3 regions of the Clostridium sp. JS66 genome follow, and region 3 is predicted to be linked to each of the others. Evidence: a T-box and tRNA genes for the amino acid it is inferred to sense, from the RefSeq annotation. Region 3 holds a T-box; the other regions hold tRNA genes.

Region 1 (6,700 bases), 580 kb from region 3:
CAGATAAATCCTTAAAAACACCAGACTGAAGAGCTTTTTGTTCTATTTCTAGTATATCATTAAAAGTATCTACTAAAAGTTCATTCAAGACATCTATTCTCCTATTCAATTAAATCACCACTTTAAATTTATATTTATAAAAAGCTCTTAAATAACTTGGGCCATTTTAATGATTTTATCACCCTATAAATCTAATTTTAATTAGCCTTTATAATTTTTTTCAGCTTCTGTTACCAATTCATCTATTAATTCTTTTACAGTAACAATTTTATCTATTCTATAAGCATTACTACCCGTAAAAATAAGTCCTTCTTCAAGGTTTCCTCTTACTGCTTGAACTAATGCCTTTGATATACAATAAGGAGTACTCCTAGGATTACACTTTTTTAAGCAATTAAAGCAGCTTGTAGGTGCTATTCTACCTTTTTCAACTCGCTTTATTAGTTCATTTCTTATAGCTCTTCCTGGAAGACCTACAGGACTTTGTATAACTTTAATATCATCTTTTTTTGAATCCACATAGGCTTTTTTAAACCTTTCATCAGCATCACATTCCTCTGTTGCTACAAAACGTGTGCCCATTTGAACTCCTGAAGCTCCTAGTTCTAAAAATTTAGCAATATCGGCTCCAGTGTACACTCCACCTGCTGCTATTACAGGTATATGTTTTCCACATTCCTCTTCAAAAGGTTTTACTGCCTCTATTACCTCAGTTACAATCTCCTCAAGAGATCTTTTATTTTCTTCTAGCAACTGTTCTGGATGGAATCCTAAATGTCCTCCAGCTTCAGGCCCTTCAACTACAACCATGTCAGGAATTCTATTATATTTTTTACTCCAATGCTTTATAATAACTGAAGCTGATTTTCCTGAAGAAGCAATAGGCGCTATTTTTACATTACTTCCTTCAACAAGCTTAGGCAATAATAAAGGTAGTCCTGCACCAGATATAATTACATCTACTTTCTCATCCACACAAGCTTTTACCATTTCATCATAATTGTTAATGGCTACCATTATGTTGACTCCTATAATACCCTTTGGACTTATTTCTTTTGCCTTTTTTATTTCCTGCCTTAAAGCTCTAATATTAGCTTCTTTTGTATTTGTTTGAAAATCTGGTTCTCTATATCCTATCTGAACTGAAGATATTACACCGATACCACCTTCATTTGCTACTGCTGATGAAAGTTTGTAACCGGAAATACCTACTCCCATACCGCCTTGAATAATAGGTACTTCAGCTTTTAGTTCTCCTATGACTAATGGTGGTAATTTCATCTAATCGTCTCCTTTAAAATGATTTTTCACTATCAAATATTTTGATAGTCAAAGTATATATTAAAACAATTTAACTGTCAACGTTTTTTACATAAAATTAACTTTATGGAATTTATTTCAACATGAAAAAATTAAAATAAGCATATCATCTACAATATGCTTATTTTGTTTAAAAATTAACTGTTTACTGCAAGTATTTTAATGGATTCTCAGGTTTTCCATTTACCCTAACTTCAAAATGTACATGAGGTCCTGTACTCCTTCCCGTACTTCCAACTTCTCCTATCTTTTCTCCACGCTTTACATATTCCCCTACATTAGAACATATTTTACTGCAATGAGCATAAACAGTTTGCATGCCATTACCATGATCTATTTTTATTACATTACCATATCCATCTTCCCATTCTGTACAAAAAACTTTGCCGTCCATAGCGGCATAAATAGGTGCTCCCATAGATGCACCTATATCTATCCCCTCATGCACAGTTCCCCATCTTGCACCAAAAGGTGATGTTATAGTACCTTGAGAGGGTATACCCATAAGACTAGCTTTACTAGAAACACCTCTTGAAAGAGTTGAATTACTTTCATCACTTTCTAATGAACTTTGTTCTATATTGTTTGAAAATTTTATAATTGGATTTTTAGAATTAGTCTCTATTTTTTTAATAGTTTGTTCTACAGTATTTACTCTTCCTATTTCTATACTTTCATTTATATATGTTATATGATTTACAAGTTTTAGGTCATCTTTTTCTTCTTTATATGAATTCTTTATTTCATCTAATGTCTTCCTAATCTCTGCTTCATTAGCAAGCACAGCAACTTCTTTTCCATCAGATTTCATTAAAACTGCATTTACCTTTGTATTGCTATTTTCCAAAATAAGCTTCTTAATATCTGCAGAGCTCTGTAGACTCTTAATATTATCAAAATGTTTTTTTATAAATTTTATATCATCTTTAAAATTCACCTTTCCAAATCTCTTTTCTAGGTCCTTTTTTACATTACCTTCCATGCTGTAAAACTCTTCTTTATCTGTAACATAACCTACCACCTTACCATTAATATGTATTTCATAACAATTAGGCTTATTATTATATGAATATCTGATTACCACTGCTGAAGTAATAATAATTATTAGTAAGCTTAAATATATTTTACTTCTAGTACTTGAATGCAAAGTTATCATTCCTTTCTTAGACATTATATTTTTACCCTTACCTATTTATTGTTCCTAAAATTGTAAAAAATATTACCTAATTTAAAAAAGTTTTTTCATTGTTATACAAATTTTATTTTGTTATAATTATTTATTAGAAGAACTTTTTTAAAATTAAACCATATTGAAGGTAGGTTATAGCAAATATGAGTACTTTTGTATTTAAAAGTAAGAACTCTAATTACACTCCTGTAAGTAATATTTTTATAGATAAATTTATGCCAAAGGCCCGAGGAGAATTTGTAAAAGTATATCTTCTAGGGCTAAAGTATTGCGTATCTGGTGAATTAGGGGTTAGTTCACAAATAATGGCAGGTGCTTTGCATCTCCTTGAAACAGATGTATTAAATGCATGGAACTATTGGAATGATGAAAATGTAATTAGGATGGTCCCTATAGACAACATGGGCAATTACAATATTGAATTTATTAATTTATCTGATTCTCCTGAGGAAAATCCAGAAAACATAAATTTACTGGAGGAATTAAATAAAAATTCCACAAAGGATATGCTTCAAGATATAGAAAAACTCCTTGGAAGACCTCTATCCTCAAAGGAAATGACCATGTACATAGGATGGCTAAAAGATTTTAATTTTTCTCCTGAAATTATACTTTTACTTATTCAATATTGTGCATCAAAGGGAAAAACAGATTGTAGATATATTGAAAAAATTGCTCTAGCTTGGTTTGATTCAAAAATTAAAAACATAGATGACGCCCAAGCCTTTATAAAAAAGCATGAAGACAAGTGGATTAATATAAGAAAAATATTGAACTACTTAGGGATAAAGGATGCAGAAATTATGAAGCCACAAGAAGATATGTTAAACAAGTGGATTAGCACTTATAAGTTTCCTATTGATGTTATATATAAAGCCTGTGAAATATGCTTTCAGCGTATAAATAAGACAGACTTTAAATATATTGATGGTATACTTACAAGTTGGAACAAAGATAATATTAAAACTGTAGATGATGTAAACAAAAAAAACACTAAAAGAATTTACCATAAAAATAATCCAACTTATAAAAATAATTCTTCTAATAGTACATTTAATAATTTCGAACAAAGGAACTATGATTTTGAGGATTTAGAAAAAAAACTGCTAGGATGGGATAAATAATGGTTAAAGGATATCAAAGCAACATAATTAAGGTATATGAAAATATACGTAAATTTGAAGAAAAATCTCTCAATAAAAGAAGAGAAGAAATTCAAAATAAAATTCCTCAAATTATAGATATAGAGCGTGAAATAGGAAAACTATGTGTTAGGCTTTCAATAACTATACTTAACAATTCAGAAAATAAAGAGAATGAATTAAAGCAATTAAAAGAAAAAATTACTGATCTTAGGATAAAAAAATCTGAAATGTTAGTAAGTAATAACTATCCTTTAGACTACTTAGACATGCATTACATGTGCAATAAATGTAAGGATACTGGATTTATTGGAACTGAAAAATGCAGCTGCTATAAGCACAAACTTGTAGAACTGTACTATGAAAACTCTGAATTAAAAACTATACTTGAAAAAAATAATTTTAGCAATTTTAATTTTGAACTTTATTCACCTCATAAAAGTGATGATGTACGTAAAAGCCCTAGAAAAAACCTTGAAGATATAGTTTCAAAATCCTGGAGTTTCATAGAAAGCTTTTCTTCTGCCAATGAAAATTTGCTGTTTTTGGGTAACTCGGGCACTGGAAAGAGTTTCTTATCCTATTGTATTGCTAAAGAACTTTTAGATAGAGGCCATTTAGTAGTATATAGAACTGCTGAAACATTAATTCATGACTTAAAGCAGATTAGGTTTAACAATTCTGATGAACTTGAAGATTTGCTTATAAATTGTGATCTTCTTATAATTGATGATTTAGGTTCTGAACAAATTACTGATTTTTCTAAAACAGAGTTATTTAATCTTCTAAATATAAAATTGCTTAAAAATCGCAAAATGCTAATTTCCACAAACTGTGGTTTAGAAGAACTATTAAAAAATTATTCAGAAAGAATTTCGTCAAGACTTTTAGGAGAATTCACACTATGCAAATTTTATGGTGATGATATAAGAATAGGTCAAAATATTAAAAATAGAAAATATTAATTTTAAAATATCTTTTGCTTTAATGGCAAAAGATATTTTTTATTATTGCTTTAATATATTAAAGTTATTATAACAAAAAAAACATTGAATATCATACGACATTCAATGTTTTGGTGCTGGCAGAAGGCTTCGAACCCTCGACCTACTGATTACAAGTCAGTTGCTCTACCAACTGAGCTATGCCAGCAAACTATATGGCGACCTAGAAGGGACTCGAACCCTCGACCTTCGGCGTGACAGGCCGACACTCTAACCAACTGAGCCACTAGGCCATATATGGTGGGCACAACAGGGCTCGAACCTGTGACCCTCTGCTTGTAAGGCAGATGCTCTCCCAGCTGAGCTATGCGCCCATATATGGTGACCCCTACGGGATTCGAACCCATGTTACCACCGTGAAAGGGTGGTGTCTTAACCGCTTGACCAAGGGGCCTTATTAAATTTTTTGGTGCTGGCAGAAGGCTTCGAACCCTCGACCTACTGATTACAAGTCAGTTGCTCTACCAACTGAGCTATGCCAGCGAATATATGGCGACCTAGAAGGGACTCGAACCCTCGACCTTCGGCGTGACAGGCCGACACTCTAACCAACTGAGCCACTAGGCCATATATGGTGGGCACAACAGGGCTCGAACCTGTGACCCTCTGCTTGTAAGGCAGATGCTCTCCCAGCTGAGCTATGCGCCCATATATGGTGACCCCTAGGAGACTCGAACTCCTGTTACCACCGTGAAAGGGTGGTGTCTTAACCGCTTGACCAAGGGGCCTTATTCATATTTTTATCAGTCATTCGCTATTACTTAGCGACCCGACATAGACTATAATACAAGATTTTCACGAAAGTGTCAACATATTTTTTAAAACTTTTTTTATTTTTTTTATATTTTTGTTAAAATCCCTTATATATCAACACTTTAAGTCATTTTAATTTTTTAATACTAATAATCTTTTGAACCAATATGTCCTATATGCTCCATAATTATAAGTGCAGTATCTTCTATTGCTCTCTTTGTAACATCTATTATTTTACAATTAAATCTACTCATAAGTTTATCTGCAAATTCTAATTCTTGAAGCACTCTTTCTGCATTAGCATACTGTATTTCCCTTGAAGCTGAAGAAAACTTATCTAATCTATGTTTTCGAATTTCAATAAGCTGCATAGGATCTATAGTAAGACCTATTATTTTCCTTCTATCTACTTCGAATAATTCTTCTGGTATAGGTACTTCTGGCATCAATGGAACATTTAAAGCCTTTATTCCTTTATTAGCTAAATACATACATAAAGGAGTTTTTGAAGTTCTAGAAAGCCCTATTAAAATTACATCAGCATGTTTTATACCTGCATTATCTTTACTATCGTCATATTGCATGGCAAATTCCATAGCCCTTATTTTTTTATAATACTCAGAATCCATTTCCCAAATAGCTCCAGGTCTATAATTAGGTATTTTGTTTAATATCATTGATGCCATACTTATACAAGGGCCCAATACATTGGTTATATGTATACCTTCTTCTATACACCTTTGTACAAGAAACTCCCTAACATCTACTAAAACTATAGTAGATATTATCATAATATTTTTTTTGTCTTCTAAATTATTTATAAACTCATTTACATGCTCAAAGCTTTTTATATAAGGTACCCTTTTAACCTTTACATCTTCAGAAAATAAACTTGAAGTTGCTTTTGCAACTTGCTCAGCTGTCTCTCCTATAGAATCAGACACCGCATATATTGTCAACATAAATTAATTTTCCCCCTTTTAACACTTATAAATTTCCAAGTTCCACAAGTGCACATCCCTCTATAGCTATAATACCTTTATTTTTACATAAACTCAATATGTCAGTACTACCAGCTCCAGGTTGTATTAATATTTTTTTAATATTTAAACTTTCTGCATCTTGTACTATTCTTAATCCAGCTACAGGATTTATACATAAATCTATTACATCTATGTCAAAAGGTACTTCGCCAAGAGACTTGTAAACCTTACCTGTAGTATCCCTAGGATTAACACCTTCCACATTAAACCCCGCATTCTTTAATTGATTCAATATTTTAAAGGCATACT
Region 2 (6,700 bases), 830 kb from region 3:
GAAATTTTTTTTATAAAATATGTATTTTTTACTATACTCTGGACAAACTACAAAAAGGAGGTGTTCATATGGACAAAAAATTTTTGAACAAAGTAACTAACTTTTTTAAGAAGGAGGGCTTTTATGTAATATTATTTGTTTGTTTATGTATTGTAGCTACAGTAGCAGTTTTGACTGCTAAGTCTAGCAAAAATGCTAACAATGCACTAATACAACAACAAAATACTCAAGCACAAGATAAAGCAAAAAAAGAGACAGCTAAGGGAAACAATGAGTCATCTTTAAATTATGACAATGCCCTTCAAGTAAAAAAAGAGTCTAAACCACAAGTAGTTGTACCTAAAAGTGAAACAAAATCGCAGAGTGTATCTAATTCAGTTAGTACTTCTTTAAGTAAGCCAGTAGAAGGCAGTTTGGCAAGAGCTTATTCTGAAGATCCAGTATATTGGGATTCTACATCAAGCTATAGACCTAATCTTGGATTAGATATAAAAACAGATTTAGGTAAACCAGTAATGGCTGCTATGGATGGAAAAGTAGAAGAAATTGATACTGCCACTCAAGATGGTGTAAAAATTGTTATAAATCATCAAAATGGATTAAAAACAGTTTATTCTAATTTAGATCAAAAGGTAAAGGTTTCAAAGGGTCAAAGTGTAACTAAAGGTACACTTATAGGAACAGTAGGAAAAACTACATTGAGATCAGCTTATGAAAAATATGGGGATCACTTGCATTTTGAAGTTTTAAAAGGAAATGATTTTGTTGATCCAGCAAAGTATGTAAAATATTAATTTTTAAGCCGTTTTCTGATATGTTTATCGGAAAATGGCTAACCTGATGAATTTAAAAATTATAAACAGCATATTTATAAATATAGAAGGATTAGGGAGGTAGCATCCTTGAAAGATTACATTGAAGAAAGAGTTTTAGAAGTAGCAAATTATATTATAGGTTCAAAGGCTACAATAAGAAAAACAGCCAAAGTTTTTGGAGTAAGTAAAAGTACTATACACAAAGATATGACAGAAAGGTTACCTAAAATAAATCCTCAAATTGCTAGAGAGGCTAAGACTATTCTGGACTATAATAAGGCAGAAAGACATATAAGAGGTGGAAAAGCAACAAAAATGAAATATAAAGCTATTGAAGGTTAAAAACATTCCTATTATAATTAAGTAAGTAGATATAATAAAAAGAGGAAAAATTAGCATTTTTATTATAAAAAAGCATGGAAAGATTAGGAGTGAGCATAGGAATGTTTTTTAGTATAGGAACTGATATGGGAATTGATTTAGGGACAGCCACAGTACTTGTTTATATTAAAGGCAGGGGGGTAATTTTAAAGGAACCTTCTGTAGTTGCTGTAGATAGAAGTAGAAATAAGGTATTAGCTGTAGGTGAAGAAGCATGGCAAATGATAGGTAGAACGCCTGGAAATATTGTGGCAATTCGTCCTTTGAGAGATGGGGTTATATCTAATTATGATATAACAGAAAAAATGCTTAAGTATTTTATAACTAGGGCTTGTGGCAAAAAGAGAATGTCCGCACCAAGAGTAGTAGTGTGTGTTCCATGCGAGGCTACAGAAGTTGAAAAAAGAGCTGTAATTGATGCTGCCAAAAATGCTGGTGCAAAAAAAGTGTTTTTAATTGAAGAACCGCTAGCAGCAGCTATTGGAGCAGGTCTTGACATAACAAAAGCAAGTGGAAATATGGTAATAGATATTGGAGGAGGTACTACTGATGTTGCAGTTATTTCTTTAGGGGGAATAGTTGTAAGAGCTTCCATAAAAGTTGCAGGAGACAGGTTTGATGAGTCTATCATGAAATATATAAAAAAAGAGCATAAACTAATGATTGGAGAAAGAACATCAGAGGACTTAAAAATAAATATAGGTTCTGCATTTAAGAGAGAAGAAAAAATGATTATGGAAATAAGAGGACGAGACTTAATTACAGGTCTTCCCAAAAATATAACTGTATCCTCAGATGAAATGAGGGAAGCATTGAAGGAGGCAGTAAATTCTATAGCAGAAACAACTCATGCAGTGCTTGAAAGGACACCACCTGAACTAGCAGCAGATATAGCAAATAAAGGTATAATTATGACTGGTGGAGGAGCATTACTTAGTGGTCTTAGTGATTTAATACAAGAGGTAACCAAGGTTCCGGTATGTGTAGCAGAAGATGCTGTGTCTTGTGTAGCGTTGGGAACAGGAAAGGTGTTAGAGTATTTAGATAAAATGGAAGTTACTTTTACTGGTGACGATATAACATTAATAGATTAAAGTGAAAAGTAAAACCCCACAAAGTTCGGGGTTTTACTTTTATTTTAGAGGACAGAGGACAGTGAAGAATGATTTTTTCCGCTGCGCTGCGAAAAATCTTTAATTAAATTTTCAACTGCGAAGGTTGATGGATTTATATTAATAAGTATTAGTATACATAATTATAATGTAAGTTTTGTATTATCATACATATAATAGGTGTGTATAAGAGAGTGAGTTATAACTTTAGCCATGTTCAATACTAAATTTAATCGTATATTATTACTAGTGAATATTTCATCATTATCATTAGAATCTACTATGCCTATCACAGAACATTCACCTACATTAGGTAGGAACTTCCCAACACCTTTTCCAGGGTGTACAGGATAATCTCTTGCTTGAATTTCTCCTATGCTAGATTCATCTCCAAGACAGGCGTCTATACCTATTATATTACTATATGGATATAGAACTTTTATTTCTTTTAATTTCTTATCAATGTTTAGTGCATGTATTGGTTCTGCAATAGTTCCGTGTACAGGCAATGGAAAACCTTTAGTTTTTAATAGCGTACCTACTAATGGACCAAGGCAATCCCCTATACATCTATCAGTTCCAATGCATACTACAATGGTATTTTTATTAATATAGTCCTTTAAGAAACATGCAATCTTATAATATGATAATGGATCTTTATAATTGGATTTTACCCTATTCAAAAACTCACCTCCTACATCAATAATTAATTTATATGAAAACAATTTTGAAAATATTAATATATGCAGAATAAAAAAAAGCTTTATGGGTATACTAAGAGAAAAGTGTTTGCATAATACAAGGAGGCTAATGATATGAGTAAAAAGATTCTATCATTCATTGTAATTTTATGTACAACTATTTGTGTTGGTATAATGATTTATTCAAGCAAAGTAAACATTAATGAAAATTCAGTAAAGGGAAAAGTAGAAGTAATAAATGAAGATAGAAAAAGCAATAATGAAAATAGCAAAAAACAGAACATTAAAAGTGAAGATAAAAGTAATTTAAATGAGGAAGCTAGTAAAAAATCAATAGAGATAACAGATAGTTATAAAAAAAATAAAATGGAGGCTATAGAAGATAAAATAAATCAAGATAAAAATGAAGTTTTTTCGAAGGATAATAGTAGCGATAGTAAAGAAAGTCAAATAACTCAATCGAAGTGTAATGATAATAAAAATAATACTAATTCAAATAATGAAAAGGATGTATCTGTATTTAAAGTTTCAAAATCAAAAATAAAAGACGATTTAACTATTGCCGATAAGGAAAAACTTTTATCTATAGGAAGTAAACTATCCGCTGTTGATTATGAAAAAATAAACGAATACTTAAAAAATGGCAATGAAGAGGATATAAAAAATACTATTAAGTTGCTTAAAGAAAGATTATCTGATAAAGATTATAAGAAAGTGCAGCAGGTAGCAGAAAAGTTTATAAATATGGATTTAGTTGATAAATAATGAGCTTTTTTATAAAAATATATGATAATTAAATAGATTATTAGAAAAATGTTTAGATGCGATTTTAAGAGAAAAACGTAGAAATTTTAAATAATACAAAGAAGAATTGGTTAAATGGAGTATTTTGAATTTGAAAATAGAACTATAACAATGTATACTAATCCATGTTGAAGCCGTTAATGGCGTAAATTTAATAAACATGTGCTGGCATAGCTCAGTTGGTAGAGCAACTGACTTGTAATCAGTAGGTCGAGGGTTCGAAGCCTTCTGCCAGCACCAAATATGGAGGAATTCCCGAGCGGCCAAAGGGGGCAGACTGTAAATCTGTTGTCATCGACTTCGATGGTTCGAATCCATCTTCCTCCACCATATTTAATGGGCGCATAGCTCAGCTGGGAGAGCATCTGCCTTACAAGCAGAGGGTCACAGGTTCGAGCCCTGTTGTGCCCACCATTAAAAATAAATAGTATGTGCTGGCATAGCTCAGTTGGTAGAGCAACTGACTTGTAATCAGTAGGTCGAGGGTTCGAAGCCTTCTGCCAGCACCAAATGCGGAGGAATTCCCGAGCGGCCAAAGGGGGCAGACTGTAAATCTGTTGTCATCGACTTCGATGGTTCGAATCCATCTTCCTCCACCAAATAAAGCACTAGTAAGTGCTTTTATTTTTGTGAATAATAATTTTACTAAGTTTTAAATCATATAAATATTGACACTAAAACTTAGTTGTGTTAACATGATGTAGAATGAATGACAAGTGAATAAAGCTCTTATCAAGAGAGGTGGAGGGAAAAGGGCCCTATGAAACCCGGCAACCAGCAACAGATATTGCTAAGGTGCCAATTCCTGCAGTGATAATCTGCAAGATAAGAGAGTTGTTAAGCTTATTTAACCTCTTCTTATTGGAAGAGGTTTTATTTTTTTATAAAGAGAAGGGAGAGTACTTATGAGAAGATTATTTACGTCAGAATCGGTTACTGAAGGACATCCAGATAAAATGTGTGACCAAATTTCAGATGCTATTCTTGATGCTATATTAGAGCAAGATCCAAATGGAAGGGTAGCTTGTGAAACAGCTACTACTACAGGGATGGTTTTAGTTATGGGAGAAATATCAACTAAATGTTATGTAGATATTCCTAAAATAGTAAGAAAGACTGTAGAGGAAATAGGATATACTAGAGCTAAATTTGGTTTTGATTATGCTACATGTTCTGTAATTACTTCTATAGATGAGCAATCTGCAGATATAGCTATGGGAGTAGATGAAGCATTAGAATCTAAAAGTGGTAAAATGGATAAAATAGAAGCTATAGGTGCAGGTGACCAAGGAATGATGTTTGGTTTTGCTACAAACGAAACAGCTGAATATATGCCTATGCCAATAAGCTTAGCACATAAGCTTTCAAGAAGACTAACTGAAGTTAGAAAAAATGAAACTTTAGGATATTTAAGACCAGATGGAAAAACTCAAGTTACAGTAGAATATGAAGATAACAGACCTGTTAGGATAGATACTATTGTAATATCAACACAGCATGATCCAGAAGCAACACATGATCAAATAGAAAAAGATATGATAGAACAAGTAATAAAACCAATTATTCCATCTGAACTTTTAGATGAAGATACTAAATATTTTATAAATCCAACAGGAAGATTCGTTGTTGGAGGACCTCAGGGAGACTCAGGATTAACAGGAAGAAAGATTATAGTTGATACTTATGGCGGATATGGAAGACATGGCGGCGGAGCTTTCTCAGGAAAAGATCCAACGAAAGTGGATAGATCTGCTGCATATGCTGCAAGATGGGTTGCTAAAAATCTTGTTGCAGCTGGAGTTTCAGATAAGCTTGAAATACAGCTTGCATATGCTATTGGTGTAGCAAAGCCTGTATCTATAACAGTAGATACATTTGGAACAGGAAAGATATCTGAGGATAAAATAGTTGAAATAGTTAATAAGGTTTTTGATTTGAGACCAGCAGCTATTATAAGAGATTTAGATTTAAGAAGACCTATATATAAACAAGTTGCTGCTTATGGACATTTTGGAAGAACTGATATAAATGTACCATGGGAACAATTAAACAAAGTTGAAGAAATAAAAAAATATTTATAAAAGTAAGCCCTTATGCATTAGCATAAGGGCTTTTTAAGATTTAAATTGTTTATGAACTCTGTATATTTACAAAGTTCATATGATATAATTAAAAATAAAACACTAGTAAAAATTAGGAGAGATTTTATGCAGCAAATACAAGGTGTAGTTGAAAATATAGTTTTTCAAAATGAGGAAAATGGATATGCTGTGGCCAAAATTAAAGATAAAAGTGAAAATATAACTATAGTAGGATGTATACCTTTTATTACGGAAGGTCAAAATTTAAAGCTTATAGGTGAATGGGTTCTTCATCCACAATTTGGACAGCAATTTAAAGTTTCTGGATGCGAAGAAATAGTACCCAATTCTATAGTTGGTATAGAAAGATATTTATCATCAGGAATAATATCTGGTATTGGGCCTGTTACAGCTAAAAAAATAGTAGAAAAGTTTGGTGAACAAACTTTAGATATATTGGATAATCACATAGAAAGACTTAAAGAAATAGAAGGTATAGGTGCAAAAAAAATAGCGTTAATAGATGATTCGTATTCTAAGCAAAATGAAATAAGAAATATAATGGTTTTTTTGCAAACTTATGGAGTTACTCCAAATCAATGTGTTAAGATACATAAAAGATTTGGAACAGAATCTATAAAAATTGTAAAAGAAAATCCATATATTTTGACAGAAGAAATATCGGGTATAGGATTTAAAACATCAGATAAGATTGCAAGAAGTCTTGGTATAGATGCGAACTCTCCTTTTAGAATACAAAGTGGAATAAGGTACATTATAAATCAATTTTGTGGCCTTGGAAACAC
Region 3 (6,700 bases):
CTCTTTGCAAAAATAATAAAACATAGCACAAGTAATTATTTCAAATTCAGTAGGATGATCATAACCTAATTCTATAACTTTATCAACTGCTTTAGAAACTTCTGTAACTACACTACTTAAAGCCTCTTTAGATATATTAGTTCCATTTATCTGAATTCTTTCCTCGAACTCTTCAAGATAAGGAGATGTATACATTCCTACCTTGAAACCCGATTCTATTAGTATCTTTGAAATCATAGCTGTAACAGATCCTTTCCCATTAGTACCAGCTACGTGTATATATTTTATTTTCTTATGTGGATTTCCCAAAAGCTCTAATATCTTTTCTGTTCTACTTAAGCCTAAGTTACTACCAAATTTGGCCGTGTTAGTTATATACTTCATAGTATCTTCATAATTCATACTGTCACATCCCCATATTTTAATTTTACAAAATAACTAGTATCTCCAAGTTATTTCTTTTTGAAACCTGTATTGAATTCCATTTTATTTTACTAAATTTTTAATATTTAATCAATTGCAATAAAAAACTGCTGACAATATGTATCGCCAGCAGTTGCACAAAATAATTATATTCTTTTCAACTATTTTAAACTTTGTAGTCTTTCTAATACTGATTGAAGCATTTCTTTATATTTTTCACCTTTAGCTTTTTCTTCATTAACTACTGCTTCAGGTGCTTTTGACACAAATTTTTCATTAGCAAGTTTCTTTTCTACTCTATCTATTTCCTTTTCTAACTTTTCTTTTTCCTTATTTAATCTTTCAAGTTCTTTTTCAAGATCTACTAGATCAAGTAAAGGCATAAACATTTCCGCTCCTCTTGTAACTACTGAAACTACATTTTCTGGAGCTTCTTCTTTAGTATTTAAAAATTCTACTGCACTTGCTGAAGCAAGTTTCTTGAAGTAATCCTCACCGTTTTTAAATGCTTCTAATGCAGCACTTTCTGTTATATAAGCCATTACCTTAGCTTTTCTTGATGGTGGTACATTCATCTCTGTTCTCACATTTCTCAATGATTTAATAGCTTCGATGATATATTCCATATCTTTTTCTGCTTTCTCATCATTAAGCGCTTCATTATACTCAGGCCATTTTGATATAACTATCGACTCATAATCAGTATAAAGGTGAGTATATATTTCTTCTGTTATAAATGGCATTATTGGGTGTAACAATTGTAAACTTGTAGATAATACATTATTTAAAACATTAAAGGCAATCCCCTTAGCTTCCTCATCATCTCCATACATAACAGGCTTAACAAGTTCTATATACCAATCACAGAATTCACCCCAAATAAAATCATAAACCTTTTGTGCTGCTATACCTAATTCAAATTTTTCTATATTGTCTGTTACTTCTTTTATTAAAGTATTCATTCTAGATAAAATCCATTTATCTGCAGAGCTATAATTCTTGCAATCTTTGTACTTATTCATGATTTCTTCATCTAAATTCATAAGTACAAATCTTGATGCATTCCATATCTTGTTTGCAAAATTTCTAGAAGATTCTACCCTTTCAGGATAATATCTTATATCATTTCCTGGAGCATTTCCTGTAATAAGAGTGAATCTTAAAGCATCTGCTCCATATTGATCTATTACATCTAATGGGTCTACACCATTCCCTAAGGATTTAGACATCTTTCTTCCTTCAGAATCCCTTACTATTCCATGAATTAATACATTTTCAAACGGAATATCATCTGCACAATATAATCCTGAGAATACCATTCTTGCTACCCAGAAAAATATTATATCGTATCCTGTAACTAATGTACTATTTGGGTAAAAGTATTTGAAATCTGGTGTTTTTTCTGGCCATCCAAGTGTTGAGAAAGGCCATAAAGCTGAACTGAACCATGTATCAAGTACATCTTTATCTTGTTCTAAATTGCTTGATCCGCATTTAGTACATTTTGTTGGTTCGTCTACACTTACAATAACTTCACCGCAATCTTTGCAATACCAAACAGGAATTCTATGTCCCCACCATAATTGTCTTGAAATACACCAATCTTGAATATTTTCCATCCAGTTAAAATATGTCTTTTCAAATCTTTCAGGTATAAATTTAACTTTTTTAGTTCTAACAACATCTAAAGCTGGTTTTGCTAAAGATTCCATCTTTACAAACCACTGCTTTGAAATCATAGGTTCAATAGTACTGCCGCATCTATCATGGCATCCTACATTATGAGCATGATCTTTAATTTTAACTAAGAAACCTTGATTTTTTAAATCTTCAACTATAACTTTTCTAGCTTCATATCTGTCAAGGCCATCATATTTACTTCCTGGGAAATTAATTCTTCCATCTTCATGCATAACAATTATCTCTGGAAGATTGTGTCTCTTACCAACTGCATAGTCATTAGGATCATGAGCTGGAGTAATTTTAACTGCACCAGTTCCAAATTCCATATCAACATAATCATCTGCTATTATAGGAATTTCTTTATTAACTAATGGAAGCATTAATGTTTTTCCTACTAAATGAGTATATCTTTCATCCTTAGGATTAACTGCAACAGCTGTATCCCCAAGCATTGTTTCTGGTCTTGTAGTAGCTATCTCTAAATATTCATCACTACCTACTACTGGATACTTAATATGCCAAAAGTGTCCTTCTTGTTCACTATATTCAATTTCTGCATCAGATATAGCAGTTTGACATTTAGGACACCAATTTATTATTCTGTTTCCTTGATAGATTAGTCCTTCATTATATAACTTAACAAAGAAAGTTCTAACAGCTTTATTAGCCTTTTCTTCCATAGTAAAACATTCTCTTGTGGAGTCTACAGATGATCCCAGCTGTTTTACTTGATTTCTTATTCTTTCTCTATATTCATTTGCCCAATCCCAAACTTTTTCTAGAAATGCTTCTCTACCCATTTCTTTTTTCTTAAGACCTTGCTTTAAAAGTTCATTTTCTACTTTAACTTCTGTTGCTATACTTGCATGATCTTGTCCTGGAAGCCATAAAGTACTATATCCCTGCATTCTCTTTGTTCTTATAATTATATCCTGGATAGTATCGTCTAGTGCATGACCTAAATGAAGCTTTCCTGTTATATTTGGTGGTGGTAATACTATAGTATATGGTTTTTTATTTTCATCCACCTTTGGAGTAAAGTATCCTTTTTCTTCCCAATTCTTATAAAGTTTGCCCTCAAATTCTTTTGGATTATAAGTGGTTGCCATTTCCTTATTTTTTGACATAAAATTTCCTCCTTAAGTTTCCTTATATATTTTTGCATCTTGCCATTATATATTCATCTGCATATTTGCCATTTTTGACAGCAGCATATTTTTACCTTCATAAACAAGTTAGTTAAAATCTAATATTAAATGAAATTTTTCTTAACTATTAATTTTCAGGAAAATAAAAAAGGCTTTCCGTCCTTAAAAGGACGAAAAACCTCGCGTTACCACCTTTTTTCCTGCAAAATTACAGGCTCTTAATACAACTAACGGTTAAGAAAACCGTCTTTATCTACTTAATTTCAATAAAGAAGCTCAGAAGCTACCTTCAAAGTAATCCATATAGAAAGTCTTTCAGCCAATAAACTTTCCTCTCTTAATATATTCCTTACCTTTACTCCTCTTCTTCACAGCCAATAAAACTATATTAACTTAAATATTATTATAACCTTAATTATTAAACTGTCAAGTATGTTTTTAAAAGTTTATATAGGCTCTCCTTTAAAATTTTCATAATCTGGTGGATTTTTAGTATTTTTTTTATCTCCACTTGGCCTATTCACATCATTTTTCTTATTCTCTCTATTACCTGCTTTATGTCTATTTTTTACACTCATAATTAAACCCTCCTTATTTACAATGTTATATTTTCCTCAATAAGAAGCTTTTATTCTAAATAAAATATATAAAAAATAGATTGAAGTTTTTTTAAATAAAGCATACTAAGTAGCTGTAAAATATCTATTTATTTTGTAGTTATAACAGCCGTACTTTCACCGTGTTTCTTTTTTCCTAAATCTATACTAATACTTTCTACCGAATTCATATTAGTGATAATTACTGGTGTAATTATACTTTTAGCTTTCTTTTTAATTACCTTGGAATCAAAAGTCAAAAGTAAATCTCCCTTTTTAACTTTATCTTCCTTTTTAATATGTGCTATAAATCCTTCACCATTCAATTTTACAGTATCAATACCTACATGTACCAATACTTCTAGTCCATCATCTGTCACAATTGCAACTGCATGTTTAGTAGGAAATAATACCTTTATTTTACCATCTACAGGAGAATATATTTTATTTCCTTTTGGTATAACAGCAAATCCATCACCTAACATTTTATCTGAAAAGACATCATCAGGCACCTTTTCTAATTCAACTATTTCTCCATCTACAGGATTAAATAGTGTACATGATCTAATTGCAGCTTTTTTATTTCCATCCAATGCAGCTTCATTGTTTGGTGAAATTTCATCGTAATCTGAATTCTTTACAACTCCTCCGCTTCTAATAATAGCTTTTATATCATCTTTAATTCTTTCTGCTTCTGTACCAAAAATAGCTTGAGCACTATTTCCAATCATCAATACACCAGCTGCTCCAAGTGCATTTAATGTATCCTTATCAACCCTTGAAACATCTTTTAAAATAAATCTTAATCTTGTAATACATGCATCTAAAGATTTAATGTTATCTTTTCCACCAACAGCTTCTAAAATTTTAGCTGCTTTTTCACTACCTTTAGCATTTATGTATACTACTTCTAAACTGTCTTCATCCTCTCTACCTGGTGTCTTTATATCCATTTCCTTAATTGTAAAATAAAATACAAAGAAATATATAGCAAAATATGCTATACCTATTGGCCAAATAAGCAATGGATGCCCAGCAAATTTAAATCCTAGCAAATAATCAATAAATGATGCTGAAAATGTATATCCCAATCTAATGTGTAATAAGCTAGTAACAATTCCGGATGAAAACGCTGCAAGTACATGGAATACAAATAATATTGGTGCTACAAATATAAAAGAAAACTCAATTGGCTCTGTTATTCCTGTTAGAAATGCAACAAAAGCTGCAGAAATCATCATACCAGCTATTTGTTTTCTCTTTTCTTTCTTAGAAGCCATAATTATAGAAGTTGCAGCTCCTGGAAGACCAAACATTAAAATTGGAAATTCTGATGCCATAAATACTCCCGCAGTAGGGTCACCATGAAAATACCTAGCTGAATCACCAAAGTAAGTTACACCACCAGAAACATATTGTCCAAATTGGTATAAAAATGCTGGATAATATATATGATGTAATCCAACCGGAATTAATAATCTCTTACCAGCTGCATAAAACGCTGGTCCAAGTATAGATGTATCTGCCCATTGTGAGAATACATTAATTGCATTTTGAATTGGAGTCCAAACATTTACACCAGCTATTCCAAATATTAAAGCTGCAATAGCTGTAATAATTGGTACAAATCTTTTTCCGCCAAAAAATCCTAAAACTTGTGGCAACCTAATATTATGAAATTCATTATATAGGACTCCAGCAATCAACCCTATGCAAATACCTCCAAAAACCCCCATGTTAATTGTAGTCTTTGAAACTATGTCTGTATAAGCTGTAGTTTTCATAAAAGTTGACAATGTCATATGCTGCTCAGAAGCAACCTTTGCTGCTAATACTTCTGCAGCATTGGAACTAGCTACTTTTATTACAGCTTCAAGTATGAGCTGTCCCACTACTGCTGCTAGCGCCGCAACCGCCTCTCCTCCTGAAAATCCAATTGCTACTCCAACTGCAAAAATCATTGGTAAATTAGTAAAAATAGTATCTCCTGCTTTAGCTACATAAGCTAAATTTAATAAATCTGGCTGACCAAATCTTAATAGCAATCCAGCTGCCGGCAAAACTGATACGGGAAGCATCAAAGATTTGCCGACTTTCTGTAGTACTGCAAATAACTTTTCCACATCATTTCCTCCTATTTATATTTTATCCAAAAGGTTTCAATATTAAATGTATATAACAGGCTATTATATTGTTTTTAATATATCCCAGCACATCAGTTTATATAATTAAATGTAAAAAGTAAAAGACATCAGCAAAAATACAATAACTATACAAATAGTTACTTCTTTAAGCTCATGCCTAATTTAATAGTAACACTGCCTATATATCTTTAATTCGATTTATATGTAAAGTAATATATCCAATCTCATCTTCTGGAACATTCACAGAAAATAAATCTTCAATTTTCATAGCAACTTTGATTGCTATTCCGTACTCATTATAATATTCCTTTTTTATAGCATCAAGCAAACTATTTTTAATGGATTTGTTATCCAATATTCTTTCTATCATAAAATTTAAATGTGTAATCGTTCTTATATAACTTAAAGATTTTGTATCAATTTTCTTTTTTAATAATTTAAATATAAACTGCATAATTTCGTTTATCTTTTTAGTATGTACTAACGTATCACTTACTTTTTTTTCACTGATAGCTGCATTAATATGCATACATATAAAACCTATTTCATCTTCAGGTAAATTCACCTGAAATCTATCATTAATCATTTCAAGTGCTTTTTCTGCCAGCTTATATTCCTTAGGATATAGTACTTCTAATTCATTCAAAAATGGATTCTCAATTTTTATTCCTTCCTTAATTCTTGTAATAGCAAAATTAATGTGGTC

The links. The T-box of region 3 lies ahead of Q6H37_RS26435 (valine--tRNA ligase). A T-box ahead of a tRNA ligase gene usually reads a tRNA of that ligase, here a tRNA-Val.
Region 1: it encodes a tRNA-Val, which carries the amino acid that the T-box ahead of Q6H37_RS26435 (valine--tRNA ligase) is inferred to sense. The anticodon was not compared.
Region 2: it encodes a tRNA-Val, which carries the amino acid that the T-box ahead of Q6H37_RS26435 (valine--tRNA ligase) is inferred to sense. The anticodon was not compared.

The regions. Positions count from the first base shown of each region.
Region 1 is NZ_CP131467.1:6,274,604-6,281,303, forward strand. It holds gene Q6H37_RS29205 (MarR family winged helix-turn-helix transcriptional regulator) at 1-109, opposite strand, end outside; gene Q6H37_RS29210 (nitronate monooxygenase family protein) at 202-1,281, opposite strand; gene Q6H37_RS29215 (M23 family metallopeptidase) at 1,466-2,491, opposite strand; gene Q6H37_RS29220 (DnaD domain protein) at 2,653-3,633, shown strand; gene Q6H37_RS29225 (ATP-binding protein) at 3,633-4,616, shown strand; tRNA gene Q6H37_RS29230 (tRNA-Thr) at 4,728-4,803, opposite strand; tRNA gene Q6H37_RS29235 (tRNA-Asp) at 4,812-4,888, opposite strand; tRNA gene Q6H37_RS29240 (tRNA-Val) at 4,894-4,969, opposite strand; tRNA gene Q6H37_RS29245 (tRNA-Glu) at 4,975-5,049, opposite strand; tRNA gene Q6H37_RS29250 (tRNA-Thr) at 5,063-5,138, opposite strand; tRNA gene Q6H37_RS29255 (tRNA-Asp) at 5,146-5,222, opposite strand; tRNA gene Q6H37_RS29260 (tRNA-Val) at 5,228-5,303, opposite strand; tRNA gene Q6H37_RS29265 (tRNA-Glu) at 5,309-5,383, opposite strand; gene Q6H37_RS29270 (pyruvate, water dikinase regulatory protein) at 5,555-6,370, opposite strand; gene Q6H37_RS29275 (CoA-binding protein) at 6,396-6,700, opposite strand, start outside.
Region 2 is NZ_CP131467.1:214,028-220,727, forward strand. It holds gene Q6H37_RS01040 (peptidoglycan DD-metalloendopeptidase family protein) at 69-794, shown strand; gene spoIIID (sporulation transcriptional regulator SpoIIID) at 903-1,157, shown strand; gene Q6H37_RS01050 (rod shape-determining protein) at 1,259-2,290, shown strand; gene yyaC (spore protease YyaC) at 2,452-2,991, opposite strand; gene Q6H37_RS01060 (hypothetical protein) at 3,124-3,774, shown strand; tRNA gene Q6H37_RS01065 (tRNA-Thr) at 3,978-4,053, shown strand; tRNA gene Q6H37_RS01070 (tRNA-Tyr) at 4,059-4,143, shown strand; tRNA gene Q6H37_RS01075 (tRNA-Val) at 4,152-4,227, shown strand; tRNA gene Q6H37_RS01080 (tRNA-Thr) at 4,247-4,322, shown strand; tRNA gene Q6H37_RS01085 (tRNA-Tyr) at 4,328-4,412, shown strand; SAM riboswitch class I at 4,540-4,645, shown strand; gene metK (methionine adenosyltransferase) at 4,719-5,894, shown strand; gene Q6H37_RS01095 (ATP-dependent RecD-like DNA helicase) at 6,021-6,700, shown strand, end outside.
Region 3 is NZ_CP131467.1:5,695,869-5,702,568, forward strand. It holds gene Q6H37_RS26430 (folylpolyglutamate synthase/dihydrofolate synthase family protein) at 1-402, opposite strand, end outside; gene Q6H37_RS26435 (valine--tRNA ligase) at 585-3,233, opposite strand; T-box leader at 3,418-3,635, opposite strand; gene Q6H37_RS26440 (hypothetical protein) at 3,701-3,832, opposite strand; gene Q6H37_RS26445 (glucose PTS transporter subunit IIA) at 3,961-5,928, opposite strand; gene Q6H37_RS26450 (PRD domain-containing protein) at 6,173-6,700, opposite strand, start outside.